One region of the Methylovirgula sp. genome, then DNA from elsewhere that is predicted to be linked to it. Evidence: predicted binding sites of a transcription regulator. Region 1 holds the regulator's gene; the other holds the start of a gene.
What was found. The regulator PhoB, encoded in region 1, activates phosphate uptake and scavenging genes when phosphate is short. The targets are predictions, from matches to a motif close to TGTCATNNANCTGTCAT.

Region 1 (7,625 bases):
ACCCCGGCGCCAGATAGCGAAGGCGGTCTTCTCAATGCGATCGTCGGTAGCCTGATCATCACCATCCTTGGTGTCCTGATCGGTACGCCGCTCGGCATCCTCGCCGGCACCTACATGGCCGAATACGGGCGCAATTCGAAGCTCGCCTCGGTCGTGCGGTTCATCAACGACATCCTGCTCAGCGCACCGTCGATCGTTGTCGGCCTGTTCGTCTACCAGGTGATGGTGACGCGCATGGGACATTTCTCCGGCATTGCCGGCGCGGTGGCGCTCGCTGTCATCGTGATCCCGATCGTCGTGCGCACCACCGAGAACATGCTACTTCTCGTCCCGGGCTCTCTGCGCGAGGCGGCGAGCGCACTGGGTCTGCCGCGCTCAACCGTCGTGCAACGGATCGCTTACAAGGCTGCGCAGGCGGGACTGATCACCGGCGTTCTCCTCGCGATCGCCCGCGTCAGCGGCGAGACGGCACCATTGCTTTTTACGGCGCTGAATAACCAATTCTTCTCGACCGACCTCAATGCGCCGATGGCGAGCCTGCCATCGATCATCTTCCAATTCGCGATGAGCCCCTACAAAGGCTGGCAGAGCCTCGCCTGGACAGGCGCGCTCCTCATCACGCTTACCGTGCTCGGATTGTCGATCCTGGCGCGGACTCTCAGTTCGCAAGGACGTACACGATGACGACCGCAGGCCCTTCCGTAGTGGCAGCGACCACGCCGGTGAAAAAGGCTCTTCCGACGAAGATCGACGTGAAGAATCTGCAATTCTATTATGGCGCGCACCATGCGGTGAAGAACGTCAATCTCCCGCTCTACAGCAATAAGGTCACGGCGCTCATCGGGCCGTCCGGCTGCGGCAAGTCAACCTTGCTGCGCGTGTTGAACCGCATGTACGATCTTTATCCTGGCCAGCGGGCCGAGGGCGAGGTTTTACTCGACGGCACGAATATTCTCTCGCCATCGCAGGATCTGAACTTGCTGCGCTCGCGTGTCGGCATGGTATTCCAGAAGCCGACGCCCTTCCCGATGTCGATCTTCGACAATATCGCTTTCGGCGTTAAGCTTTACGAGCGCGTGTCACGCGCCGATCTCGAAGGACGGGTGGAAACGGCGTTGCGCGGCGCCGCGCTTTGGGAAGAGGTCAAGGACAAGCTCAACGCCAGCGGCCTGTCGCTCTCCGGCGGTCAGCAGCAGCGCCTGTGCATCGCCCGCACCGTCGCCATCCACCCGGAAGTTATCCTTTTCGACGAGCCCTGCTCGGCGCTCGATCCGATTTCCACCGCGAAAGTGGAAGAGTTGATTGACGAACTGAAAGATAAGTACACGATCGCCATCGTCACGCATAACATGCAGCAGGCGGTTCGCGTCTCCGAACACACGGCCTTCATGTATCTCGGCGAGCTCGTCGAGTTTGGACTGACGCATCAAATCTTCACCGCGCCCGAAAACCAGCGGACGCAGAATTACGTCACCGGCCGCTTCGGCTGAGGTTTCCGGTTTCAGGACCCTATTGCCATGACCGATCATACCGTCAGAGCCTACGACGACGAGCTCGAAGCCCTTGGCCGCAAGATCGCGGAAATGGGCGGCATCGCCGAGCAAATGCTGAGCAATGCGATGGATGCGCTCGCGACGCTTGATTCCGATCTTGCGCGCGTGACGATCTCAATGGATTTGCGGCTCGACGTGCTGCAACGCGACGTGGAAGAGCAGGCGATCCTGACGATTGCCAAGCGCCAGCCGCTGGCGGCGGATTTGCGCGAGATCGTCGCGGCGATCCGTATTTCCGGCGATCTCGAACGCGTCGGCGATCTGGCCAAGAATATCGCGAAGCGGGCGTTGAAGCTGTCTGGTGAGACGCGGCTCCCCCGCGCCATAGTCGGCCTGAAGTCGATGCATGAGGCGGCCGCGATGCTGTTGAAGGACGCGCTCGATGCTTATGCACTGCGCGATGTTGAACGCGCGCGCATGGTCTGGACGCACGATGTAGAACTTGATGCGCTAGAAGATTCGGTTTTCCGCGACCTGCTGACGTTCATGATGGAAGACCCGCGCAATATCTCGTTCTGCGCGCATCTCCTCTTCTGCTCCAAGAACATCGAGCGGATTGGCGACCATTCCACCAATATCGCGGAAACAGTTGTCTATTTGGTCACCGGAGAAAGTCTGCCGATGGATCGGCCGAAAGGCCCCTCGCCCGCGGCCGATTATCTGCCCATGCCGAAGTGAGTCCTAGATGAACGATCAGATCGTCTCAGTTCCGGATGCGCGCTCGCAGCAAGACGTGCGAACCGCGCCGCCCCGGGTCAATTCCGCCGCCGTCGCGCCGCCGCGTATTCTTGTCGTGGAGGATGAGGCCGCGCTCAGCCTGTTGTTGAGCTATAATCTCGAAGCCGAGGGCTTCATCGTCGAGCGTGTCGAGCGCGGTGACGAAGCGGAGTTGCGGCTGGTCGAGTCGCCGCCCGATCTCGTCATCCTCGATTGGATGCTGCCTGGCGTCTCAGGGCTCGAAATCTGCCGGCGCATGCGGGCACGCGATGCAACGCGCAGCCTTCCAGTCATCATGCTGACAGCGCGCGGCGACGAGAGCGAGCGGGTGCGCGGTCTCTCGATCGGCGCGGACGATTATATCGTCAAGCCATTCTCGGTTCCCGAGCTGATGGCGCGCGTACGCGCCTTACTGCGCCGCGCCCGTCCGGATCGTGTCGCAGCGCTGCTTATTGCAGGCGATCTTGCGCTCGATCGGGAAAATTGGCGCGTCAGCCGCGGCGATCGGAACGTCCATCTTGGACCGACCGAATTCCGCCTGCTCGAATATCTGATGGCCAAACCCGGCCGCGTCTTCTCGCGCGCGCAATTACTGGATTCGATCTGGGGTTTTTCGGCCGAGATCGACGAGCGCACCGTCGACGTTCATGTCGGCCGGCTGCGCAAGGCGTTGTCGCTGGTCGGCGAGCGCGATCCGATCCGCACGATCCGCGGCGCCGGCTATTCCTTCGACGAGACGTTCGGCAAGACCGAATAGGATTGCAGGTCGATACTGTGGCCGACGCTCGGCCACCCCCGCCTTGCATAGATCATCGCAGCTTAACGGCCACCGTGGTTTCCGTGTTACGCGCTGCGGATTTCGAACCGGGACCCTTCTGCAAATAGAGCGCGGCCCAGGTTTCCGCGCGGCGGCCAGCGATACGGGCACGCTGGCGGCGGCCTTTTGCTGCGATCGATGGGTCCGCATTCATTGTTGCTCCTCGACCATGCGCAGAAGCACGTGGATTCTTTATACGTGAGTGTGTTCGCCGTGTAACAGAATTCCGAAAAGCGTCCGCGTTCTCATTAATAACGGCGTTGTGAACCCAGCTCGTATTGTGCCGCTCACGTCAAAAGCTACGCTGGCCCGTGCGGCTTAAAATATATTTCCACGCCGTGATCGGACACCGGCCGCGCAGCGCATTATTGTTCGGGGATCTCTTGTGACCAAAGCCGTTTTCGCCGCCACGCTGATTCTGGTGTTTGCCGGAACGTTCACAGTGGCTATGCCGGCGCAAAGCTTCGCGCAGGTGACTGGCGGCGATGGTGCTACCGTCGCCACCGACGGCGGCGGCGGTGGTGGTGGTGGCTTCGGCGGCGGCAGTGGTGGCAGCGGCGCTCATGGCGGCGCCAACGGCGGCAATGGGACGGGTGGTCAAGGGTTGGGCCAGGGTGGCGGCGGCGCCGGTGTCGGCGGCGGCGGCGGCGGCGACAATGCCGGCTCTCCTGGGAGCGGGACGATTGATGTACTGACGAATACGGGCACCATCCAGGGCGGTGCGGCCACCTTCGCCGGCGGCGGCGGTGGCGCGGGTATTGGCGGTGGCGGCGGTGCAGGCGCCGGCGGTAACAGCGGCGGTGCCGCCGGCTTTACGATTACCAGTTCCACGATCATCAATTCCGGTATCATCGCCGGCGGCGATGGCGGCACCGACATTGGCGAAGACGGTAGTGGTGGCGGTGCAGGTATTGGCAGCGGCGGTAATGGCTTCAGAGGCGGCGCCATTGGTGGTGGTGACAACGCTGGCGGCGCTGGGCTCAATGGTCTCACAATTATCAATTCGGGGACGATTGAGGGCGGTAACGGCGGGGCTGGGACTGACAGCGCTGGTGCTGGCGGTGCCGGCATTGACGGCAGCGGGCTGACCGTCACCAATTCAGGTACAATCTCCGGCGGATTCGCCGATGGCGGCTCGGGGACGCAGGCCGACGCGATCGAATTCACCGGCGGCGCCAACGAAATTTCACTCTCCGGCGCATGGCATCTGAACGGCGGCATCGCGCTCGATACGACCAGCACGAACGTCACGTTCGTGCAGAGCTCTGCGGTAACTCTTGCCAACACAATCAGCGGACTAGGCGCTATTGTGCAGGATGGGCCGGGGACGCTGACGCTGACCGGTGCCAATACCTATAGCGGCGCAACGACGGTGAACGGCGGAACGCTGGAGGTGACGGGTTCGATTACCAGCAGCGATGTGACCGTCAACAATGGTGGCACGCTGGATGTGACGGGCTCGGTCTTCGATCCGACGATCAATTCTGGCGGGACACTGACAGGCACGGGTTCGGTCGGCGCGACGACGGTTAATTCCGGCGGCATTTTTGCGCCGGGCGATGGCACGCCGGGGTCGTCGGAGACGATCAACGGCAATTTGACGCTGGCGTCGGGCTCGACCTATCAGATCTATCTCAATCCGACGACATCGAGCCTCGCCAACGTCAGCGGCACGGCCGCGCTCGGCGGCACGGTGCAGGCAAACTTCGCCTCGGGCAGCTATATCTCCAAGACCTATACGATCCTGACCTCGGCGGGCGGCCTCAACGGCACGACCTTCTCCGGCGTGACCAACGTCGATCTCCCAGCGAACTTTACCGACTCGCTGAGCTATGATGCCAACGATGCCTATCTCAATCTCGTGCTGAACTATGTCCCGCCTAGCGCGCCGACTTACACCGCGCTCAACCGCAATCAGCAGAATGTCGCCACTGCGCTGGTCAATTCCTTCAACACCAACGGCGGCATTCCGACGAAGTTCGGCGCCCTGCCGGGCGCCGCTCTCTCGCAGATCGATGGCGAAGGCAATACGGGCGCGGAACATGCGGCGTTTCAGCTGGAAGGCCAGTTCCTGAACGTGATGCTCGATCCCTTTGTTGACGGGCGCGCCGGCGGCGGCGGCGAAGGTTTCAGCGCTTCGGCCGCAGGCACGCAAGGCCGTGAATCGGGCATGCTCGCTTATGCCGACGGTCAGACACTCCCAATCCTCAAGGGGCCCCCACCTGCGCCGATCTACACGCCGCGCTGGAGCGCCTGGGGCGCGGCTTACGGCGGGGTCAGCAACACCGACGGCAATGCCGCGACGGGCTCAAACCGGCTCAATGCCAATACGTTCGGCTTTGCTGGCGGCATGGATTATCATGTCTCGCCCGAGACGCTCTTCGGCTTTGCGCTCGCTGGCGGCGGCACCAACTGGAACCTCGCTAGTGTCAGTGGCAGCGGCCGCAGCACGGCGCTGCAGGCGGGCGTCTATGCGATCACCCATGCGGGTCCGCTCTATGGTGCCGCCGACTTCGGCTTCACCAACAATTGGTTCGACACCGACCGCACCGCGCTGGGCGATCAATTGCAGGCGAATTTCGGCGGCCAGAGCTACGGCGGCCGGCTCGAGGGCGGTTATCACCTCAGCAATCTGCCCATCGGCGTGACGCCCTATGCCGCGGTTCAGGCGCAGGAATTCGTCACGCCGGGCTACAGTGAAAACGACATCACCGGCGGCGGCTTCGGTCTCTCCTACAATGCGATGAGCGCCAGCGATGTGCGCACCGAGATCGGCTCACGCTTCGAGGAGGTCACGTCGCTCGACAATATGCCCCTAGCGCTGCGTGGAAAACTCGCCTGGGCGCATGATTTCGTCAGCAATCCATCGCTCAGCACGGCGTTTGAATCGCTGCCGGGCACGAGCTTCATCGTCAATGGCGCGCCGATTCCGCATAATTCGGCGCTGGTCTCCGCTGGCGCCGAATTGTTCCTCGCGCCGCATTGGTCGGTGCTCGCCAAATTCGATGGCGAATTCGCTGGTAATTCGCAAACCTATGGCGGAACCGGAACACTGCAATATACGTGGTAAAGCTCCACGGATTGCTTCGCGGGAGTTTGCCGCCGGCCGGACGTAGTCCGACCGATTGGCCTTGCGACGCTGATCAGGCCGATTGCAGGCGCCGGCGGCGATCCTGCACCGGCTGGTAGGCGATGCGGGCGTGATAGCTGCAATAGGGCCCGCTCTGATTGGCGCCCTTCTTGCCGCCGCAGAAGCGGAACTCGCCGGAGGATGGATCGCCCATCGGCCAACGGCACATGGATTCCTTCAGCTCCATGATTGTGACCATTTCGGACATCGGGATCACGACATCCTCCTCCCGCGGTGCCGGGAGATGCGCTTCGATCGGCTGCGATTTGAGCGCGAGCGCCGTATTCCCGCGCATCATCGGCGCGCTCATACGCTGGTGGACGACTGGCCGCGCCGTCTTCACCTTGGGCCGGACAGAGGCCGGAACCGCCGCCTTGACCCGCCCGGACATGCCGAGCCGGTGGACTTTGCCAATGACGGCATTGCGGCTGATGCCGTTTGCTAGTTCGCGCGCGATCTGGCTGGCGCTGAGCCCTTCGAGCCAGAGCTTACGCAGGAGCTCAATTCGTTCATCGGTCCAGGACATTCAGTCCTCCTCGATTTTGATCGGAAAGTTTGGCTGAACGCGATTGACGCAATCCGGCGCTCCTAAAGCGACGGGCGGAATCCGGAATCGACGCAGCGCCGGAAAACCGGCGTCGTACAAGAAGTTATGCATTTGAAAGGCCCGCCGCACGAGATGTCGTAGTCGACCTCTGGGAAGCTACACTAGCCGTTGAATCTTGCGCAAGAGTCGCCATGTCTTGCCGCACAACGTTTTCAACAAGCGTCCAGGTCGGACGGGCGCCCGCGTCATTGTGACTCGGGGCTGGTGGCGCGAAAGATCGCCGTTTGTGGTTGGGGCGATGATTTGACCGCTGTGCGCGGGCCCCGTAAAATACAAATTCGTGTTGCCGCTCCCCCGGGGCGGCACTTTTCTTTGGGAGATCGCCCAATCCGGCGTCACGGGCAGGACCGCGCACCGGATTCTTTGCTGGAGCTTTTGCCGTGGCCTCGTCGCTTCTACCCACCTATGCGCGCTTCAATCTCGCTTTCGAGCGGGGAGAGGGCGCCTGGCTCTATGCGACGAACGGCGAGAAATATCTCGATTTCGGTGCTGGTATCGCTGTTGTAAGTGTGGGCCATTCGCATCCGCATCTCGTCAAGGCTTTGACGGAGCAGGGCGAGAAGCTCTGGCACGTGTCCAATCTTTTCGAGATTCCGCAGGCGGAACGGCTGGGCGCGCGGCTTGCCGCGGAAAGCTTCGCCGATCTGGTGTTCTTTACCAATTCCGGCACCGAGGCGATGGAAGGCGCGATCAAGACGGCGCGTCGCCACCAATTCGTCAGCGGCCATCCGGAGCGCTATCGGATCATCAGCTTCCTGGGCGCCTTTCACGGCCGCACGCTCGCGGCAGTGGCCGCCGGTG
Region 2 (7,625 bases), 1.9 Mb from region 1:
GGCTTCAAACCCGAGGCTGTGCAATTCGTCTTTCAGCCATTCCGCCGCATTTTGGCAGTCCCCGGCGTAGGCCGGATCGGTCGAGATCGATGGGATCGAGACAAGGGCGAAAAGGCGCTGCAACGCCGCGTCCAAATTCGCATCGATTTTCGCCAGCGCGGCATCGAGCTGAGCCATGCGGCCTCCGTAAGGTGTGGGATGCCGGCTGGCTTAACCGCTTGGCGTCGGAGCGGCAAGTCCTGCCGCCCAAACAAAAGGCCGGCCCTGGGGGCAGGGCCGGCCTCTCTGCTCAAAAAGAACTTCCGATCAGAAGATGTGGCGGAAGATCCAGTAGAGCGTGGCGGAGAGCGTGATCGCGCAAGGCAGGGTCAGCACCCAAGCGAGGGCGATATTGCGCAGTGTCGCAAGTTGGAGCCCCGAGCCATTCGCCGCCATCGTGCCGGCAATGCCGGACGAGAGGACGTGGGTGGTCGAGACCGGGAGACCGAAGTTGTCGGCCGCGAAGATCGTACCCATCGCGACGATTTCGGCGGCGGCGCCCTGACCATAGTTCAGATGCTCCTTGCCGATTTTTTCGCCGACGGTAACGACGATGCGCTTCCAGCCGATCATCGTGCCGAGGCCGAGCGCCAAGGCGACGCAGATCTTCACCCAGATCGGGATGAACTTCGTCGAGAGATCGAGTTCCTTCTTATAGGCGGTCAGCGTTTTCACGTCGCTCGCTGAAAGGGAGCTCGCTTTGTCTTTGCTCAGAACGCGAATCGCTTCCGAGGTCAGGTACATGTCGTTGCGGGTGTTCGAAACCTGGTTTGCCGGCACTTTGGCAAGCGAGCCGTAGGTCTGCACCTGTTTGGCGATGTCCTGGATCAGCGCGGCGAGCGACGGATAAGTGCCCTCGTTGAGCTGATGCTGGGAGACATAGGCGGTCACCGCGGGGCGGGGATCGCCGATGATGTTGTAGCCACTCGCCTTCGAATTGACGACTTTTGACGCCGCTTCCGAGGTGGCGACAAACGTCTGGATGTGATGCGGAGGCACAGCGCGGTTAAGTGCGTAGGCTGTCGGCACCGTGCCGATCAGGATCAGCATGATAAGGCCCATGCCCTTCTGACCGTCGTTCGAACCGTGCGCGAACGAAACGCCGGTGCAGGTCAGAACCAGAAGACCGCGGATCCAGGCCGGCGGCGGCTGATCGCCCTTCGGTTCTTTGAAGAGATCCGGATTCTTGATGAGAGTCTTGAAGATCAGCAGCAGAAGCGCTGAAAGGGCAAAGCCAACCAGCGGCGACAGGAGCAGCGCATAGCCGATTTCGGTCGCCTTGCCCCAATCCACGCCCGAGGTGCCGTCACGGCCACGCATAAGTGCGTTAGCAACGCCGACGCCAATGATCGAGCCGATCAACGTGTGGGAGCTCGACGCCGGGAGGCCGAGCCACCAGGTGCCGAGGTTCCAGATGATCGCGGCGATCAACATGGCGAACACCATGGCGAAACCCGCTTCTGAGCCGACCTGGAGGATCAACTCCACTGGCAGCAACGAGACGATGCCGAAGGCAACGGCACCGGTCGAGGTCAGAACGCCAAGGAAGTTGAAGGTGCCCGACCACACCACGGCGACCTGCGCCGGCAGCGAGCGGGTATAGATGACGGTGGCGACGGCATTGGCGGTATCGTGGAAGCCGTTGACGAATTCGAACCCAAGGGCAATCACCAAAGCGACGCCAAGGAGGAGGTAAGGCAGGACACTTTTGACGACCGTCCCGGTCGCTTCGACGTCATTATGCACACTAAAAGCGGCGAACAGCAGTCCGCAGCCAATAATCGTAAGAAAAACAATCACAGCCTTCATATCGATCGGATGATCGAGTTTCGGGGCAGGACCTCGCGTCTCTTGCGGGGCGGTATCAATAGATGAAAGGGAAGTCATGGCGCGCATCCTCCAAACGGCGGCGCTAACCAAACCGAAGTGCATTGCAGTTTTGTGACAAAGTTGGGGATGCGGGCGATATGGGTCCAGTTTAATGCGATTGCGAAGCGATATCTGGATTGCCGCGTATTTGCGGCGCTGCGGCGTAGAAGGCGCACCCGCCTACTTACGCCGACGGGGCGCGGCGGAAGCCGGCACCATATTCGTAAAGATCGACAGGCTTGATGGACAGGCCGCTCTGTTTGGCCCAGCACCGCCGAGCGAAGTTGATGACGGCGTGCGCCTTTTTACCCGGCTTCATAAAGAAGAATGGCTCGATCCCGGCGCCATTGAAGCGCGGCTTAAACGCGAAATCGACTTCGATGTCGATCTTTGGATCGTCGAAGTCGAAGATCGCCTCGGCCGCAATTTTCTCGATCTCGCAGACGCGTCCTGATGCCTTTGTAGCGCCGGAGCCACGCCGCGCTTTTCTTTCCAATCTTTTAAAATCCGTTGAGAAAGCATTAACCAACCCGGGGTGACGCTTGTCCTCACGGGCTCGGCGTGATGCGGAGAATAGGGACGGACGCAGGGCCGCGTGGAGGTCAAACCATGGGCGAGCTGTTAGCTTTTAGGGCGCAAACGCGCGTTGCGCGCAGCGCAGCGCCGCGCGGCGAGGAGGCGGAAATTCTCTTCTTTACGGGTGTGCGTTACATTCGCACAGAGACTTATCACGAGGCCGCCATTCGATCCGATCGCATGGACACAAAGCGCAAAAGTGTCGCCCAGCGCGAGCAGGCGCCGCATTAATTGTCTTGCGCAATTGTTTCGGGGGCGCAGGCGACCGATTTGACTTCCGCCTCGGCCTCAGCGCGTTCGCTCGGATAGGCCGAAAGAGCGTTGATCAGGACGAAGCCCTTGGCGTCCGGGGCGACGAGGCGCAATTCCTTCAACGGCTGATCATTTTCATCGTCGTCATTATCTTCATCGTCTTGCTGCGCGGCGTCGAGTTCTGCCTGCGTCATGATGGTGACGTCGATCGTTCCGTGCAGTGAGGCACGATCGGTCATCGAATAAAAAACCTCTCCGGTTCGCGTGCGAAACGACATCGTCAGCAAACGGTTGTCGGGAAGATCGGCGTGAACATGCAGCGGCCCGTCGGAAAGGTCGTAAAGGCACACAGCTTGCGCCAAGGCCGGATCCGCGAACGGTTCAATTTCATGACCAGGCTGCGCCTGCGGCAAGAGCGTCGTCTTGCCCGGTTTCGCCAGCGTAGCGAAACGCTGATAAGCGTCATGCGCAGCGACATGCGGCATCATCAATATCGAGACGATATGAACAAGGCCTGCGACGCAGAGAACGCCGGCCAAATAAAGCAGCAAGCTGAAGAAGCGGTCACCCAGGCTCATGAGCACCTGCCACGCTGGATTTTCGGCAGTGCCGCCGCCTCGACTTTTGTCGTGCCGAAGTCAAGCAGCGTATCATAGAGACGAAGCATCAGAGCGAAGCGCCTGGTGTCGCCGACGGGCAGCCAATTGCCGGGCCGTGCCTGGCGGCTGACGTCGATAGCGAACGTCCCGTCCGCTGCACGAACGACCTCCCGCGACGTGAAGCCGAATTTTTGCGGCTGGTTGGAAATCAAAAATCCCTTTGGCGATACGATCGTCAAAGTCCAGTAACGCGTTGGTGGGACCGTGCCGCTGATTGTGTAATCGCATTCAGGCCGCAGCGGCGCATCCTCGCTATCGGTGCGCGCAATGAAGCTGAGGCCTTCGGCGCTGCCGAGCGGCAACTCGGCCGTGCGGGCAATGATCGCATGGGCATAGGGATCGATATCCATGGTTCCCGCTTTTGGCTGGCCAAGCCAGGGGCCGGCGCGGGCCGTATCGAAACCGATGCCACGATCGAGCACGCGCGCGGTGATGAGGAAGCCGAGCAATGTGCCGACAAGGACGGTGAGAATGAATTTGATGAGAGTCAACGCACCAGGCCTTCAGCACTCATTGCGGCGCAGGTCCATCCTGCCGGTTGCTCGCGACGTTATGCGCCGCCGTCTCGATGCCAGCGAGGACATCGGCGGAATGGCGTGACAGCGCTGCAGGGTGGCGCGGCGGAGGCGGCCCCGCGTCCGCGGTTGCTGCCACCGGCGGCGCTTTAACGGCGACGGGCGGGGGCGGTAATCCCGGCAGTGGTTTCAATTCGATGCCCTGATGCGCATAGGCCATGATGATGTGCCAGGTCATCGCCGGCAGCGAGCCACCAGTCATGTTGTCGGTCGGCGTGTCGTCGTCGTTTCCAAACCAGATCGTGCCGACGAAATTACCCGAATAGCCATTGAACCAGGCGTCCTTGAAGCCGTTCGTCGTGCCGGTTTTTCCGGCGATATCCACATTATCGAGCTTAGCGCGCTGCGCGGTGCCGTCCTGTACGACATTGCGCATCATCGTCACCATGTCGATGATTTTATCCTTGTCGAAGACCTGTCGCGGCGGGGGATTGTCACGCTGATAGCTGTAAACGAGATCGCCGTGGCTGTTGTAGATTTCGACCGCGGCGTGCGGGGTTATATGCTTGCCGCCGTTGGCAAAGGTGGCGTAGGCGCCGGACATTTCGATCACATTCACATCGTCGGCGCCGATCGGCAATGAGACAGTGTCGGGCAACGGCGTGCTGATCCCCATCTTGCGGGCCGTCTCGATGATTTTAGCGCGGCCGCGTTTGGCTTCCTCGTAGACATTGTTGTGACCGGGCACTGAATTCGCCGCGCCGATCGCGATCGACAGCCGCACGGCCACCGTGTTGAGTGAATGCGTCAGCGCGGTGATGAGCGGAACGTTGCCCATATATTTGTTGCCGAAGTTATGCGGGCACCAATTTCCGATACAGACCGGCGCGTCGAGAACGACCGTCGTTGGCTTGTACTTGCCCGTCAGCAGTGCGGTCAGATAGACGATTGGCTTGAACGATGAGCCCGGCTGGCGCATGGCATCGGTGGCGCGATTGAACTGACTCTCGCCATAGTCCTGGCCGCCGATGAGCGTGCGGACTGCGCCGGTCGAAGGGTCGAGAATGACCATGGCCGATTGTTTGACATGGTAGCCTGGACCGAATTCGCGAAGCTGGTTGGCAATCGTCATGTCCGCGTATTGCTGCAGATTTGAATCGAGCGCTGTCCGCACGGTCAGCACGCGATTGTTGCCGAGCTTGCCTGCGGCCGAGAGCTGATGCACTTCGCTATAGGCCCAATCGAGGTACCAGTCCGGCGAATAGGTTTGGCCGCGTGCGACCGGCGTCGCAGGATTTCGCACCGCGGCATAGATTTGACCTTCGGTCAGATAGCCGGCGTCGACGAGATTATTCAGCACCTCATTGGCACGGGCGCGGGCGGCAGGCAGATTGACGTGCGGCGCATATTTGGTCGGCGCTTTAAAGAGACCCGCGAGCATGGCGGCCTCGGCAAGGCTGACATCGCGGACCGACTTGCCGAAATAGAATTGCGACGCGGCTTGAATTCCAAATGTGCCGCCGCCCATATAGACGCGGTCGAGATAGAGCTGGAGGATTTCACGCTTGGTCAGATGGCCTTCGAGCCAGAGCGCGAGATAGGCTTCCTTGACCTTGCGGGTCAGCGTCCGCTCATTGGATAGAAAGATGTTTTTGGCGAGCTGCTGCGTGAGCGAGGAGCCGCCCTGGACCACGCCGTTGGCCTTCGCATCGACCATCAGCGCGCGGAAAACGCCAACGAAATCGATGCCGATATGTTCGAAGAAGCGCCGGTCTTCGGTGGCGATCACTGCGTCGATCAAATATTTCGGCATCTGCTCGATCGGCACGGAATCATCGTGTTTGATCCCGCGCCGGCCAACGATCTGGCCATAGCTGTCGAGAAAGGTGACGGCGAGGTCTTCCTTTTTCAGCCAATCGGCGCCGGCGGTATCCTCGAAGGCCGGGATGGCGAAGAAAAGGGCGATTAGCCCGATCACGACGGCGATGTTCGAGCCTTCGCAGAAGAGTTCGACGAGCAACCGCCGCCAGCCGGACACATGCAGCCGGTCCATGAAGGCGATGAGCGAGGCATAGGCACTGCGCGAGCGCTCCCCCGACTCGAACATGGAAGAGTCGAAAAAGGCGTCGATTTCGAGTAGGGCGCGGGAGGCCCGTTTATAGAGCCTGGACGAACGCAGCCTGTCCAAAACACTCATGCCGCTGTGGCTTTCTTCTGGGCCGAGACCGGAATGGATTGCAATTTTAAAGCATCGGACCGAAAAGTGCGAAGCGGTTTTCGGGCAAATGCGATGTGACCGAAAGACTTAAGGCCAGCTTCCTCTTCGCGTAAACGGGCGGCCGCTAGGCGCCATTCTGCGATTATGGGTTCGGGACGGGCCGCGGGCAAAGGCACAGACATGGCTCAAGAACCACAGCGTCGGGGCAAGAGCATGGCAAAGACGGATGCCTATTGGGAGAAGCCGCTCGGAGACTTGACCGCGGCGGAGTGGGAAAGCCTTTGTGACGGCTGCGGCCGCTGCTGTCTCGTTAAGCTGGAAGACGAGGACACCGGCCGCATCTATTTCACCGACGTGGCCTGTCGGCTGCTCGACGTCGAGACCTGCCGCTGTGCCGATTATGCCCATCGCCGTCGCAAGGTCCGCGATTGTCTCAAACTCACGCCAGACCTGGCGGCATCACTTCATTGGCTGCCGCCGACCTGCGCCTATCGGCTACGAGCGGAGGGCCGGCCGCTGGCCTGGTGGCATCCACTTGTCTCCGGCTCGCCGGAGACCGTTCACGAGGCGGGAATTTCGGTACGCGGCCGGGTCGAACTGACCGAGACCGATCTCAAGGTCGATGATTATACCAACCACATCGTCAGTTGGCCGGGCCGTTCGCCCCGCGCCGCGCGGAAGCGTTCCGCGTAAACGTCAGCCGAACGGAGAAGCGCGATCTTTCAGCGAATGCGATAGGGCCTGATTTACCAAGGCAAAAGCTCAATGCCAGAGTGTTTTGCAAGCCAAGTAGCCCGGCCGACGACACAGAAACCCTTGTTATTTCACCAGAAATAAAGGTCTTCTCGGGGCGTTGCGAGCCAAAAATTGCGCGATGCACCGATCACTTTGCTATTAACTGTAAGAACTCTTTACCAATAGAGGCTTTAGCTACGGGCATCAGATTTCAAGGACTGCGCCCGTGACCACACGTTTCGACCCCTCATCGATTTTACGCGCCGGCCGCGCGTTTGTGGCCGACCTTATTTTCCACGCCCGGCACGAACTTTCGCGCTTTAAATCCGATCAACGTGGCAATGTCGCGATGATCTTCGCCTTATGCTCGATTCCGATCCTCTTCGCGGTTGGTGCAGGGATTGATTACACCAACGCCACGCGGCGCAAGGCCAAGCTCGACGCGATCGCTGATACGGTCGCGCTGTCCACGGTCACGCTTTCGGGGAGCCCGCCGGCCTACTCACCCATACCGGGCGAGGGATTGGATCAGACAGATGCGCAGACCCGGGCGCAACTGATGTTCAATTCTCTCGCCAGCGCTGTGATCGGCGCGACCAACGTTCATGGAACGGTGACGGTTACTGACGGGACCAACTCGTCGCAGCCCCCGCGTTCAACGAAGGTCGTATACACCGCAAACTCGATCGATGCCTTCGGCGGCATCATCGGCATGAAAACAATTCCGATCGGCAACGGAGCCGGTGGCGCCGTGGCGCAAGT

Region 2: a site for PhoB is predicted at 1,970-1,986, ahead of WDN02_RS15780 (inorganic phosphate transporter). Genes of this name have one in related genera too.

What each region holds. Positions count from the first base shown of each region.
Region 1 covers NZ_JBBCGP010000001.1:1,343,786-1,351,410, forward strand. The annotation lists gene pstA (phosphate ABC transporter permease PstA) at 1-684, shown strand, start outside; gene pstB (phosphate ABC transporter ATP-binding protein PstB) at 681-1,490, shown strand; gene phoU (phosphate signaling complex protein PhoU) at 1,518-2,231, shown strand; gene phoB (phosphate regulon transcriptional regulator PhoB) at 2,239-3,027, shown strand; gene WDN02_RS06625 (hypothetical protein) at 3,080-3,241, opposite strand; gene WDN02_RS06630 (autotransporter domain-containing protein) at 3,473-6,157, shown strand; gene WDN02_RS06635 (GcrA family cell cycle regulator) at 6,231-6,743, opposite strand; gene WDN02_RS06640 (aspartate aminotransferase family protein) at 7,205-7,625, shown strand, end outside.
Region 2 covers NZ_JBBCGP010000001.1:3,229,982-3,237,606, reverse strand. The annotation lists gene WDN02_RS15785 (M20/M25/M40 family metallo-hydrolase) at 1-177, opposite strand, end outside; gene WDN02_RS15780 (inorganic phosphate transporter) at 307-1,848, opposite strand; gene WDN02_RS15775 (DUF1491 family protein) at 2,021-2,362, shown strand; gene WDN02_RS15770 (hypothetical protein) at 2,518-2,715, shown strand; gene WDN02_RS15765 (hypothetical protein) at 2,712-3,314, opposite strand; gene WDN02_RS15760 (DUF1214 domain-containing protein) at 3,311-3,886, opposite strand; gene WDN02_RS15755 (PBP1A family penicillin-binding protein) at 3,906-6,107, opposite strand; gene WDN02_RS15750 (YcgN family cysteine cluster protein) at 6,342-6,821, shown strand; gene WDN02_RS15745 (TadE/TadG family type IV pilus assembly protein) at 7,090-7,625, shown strand, end outside.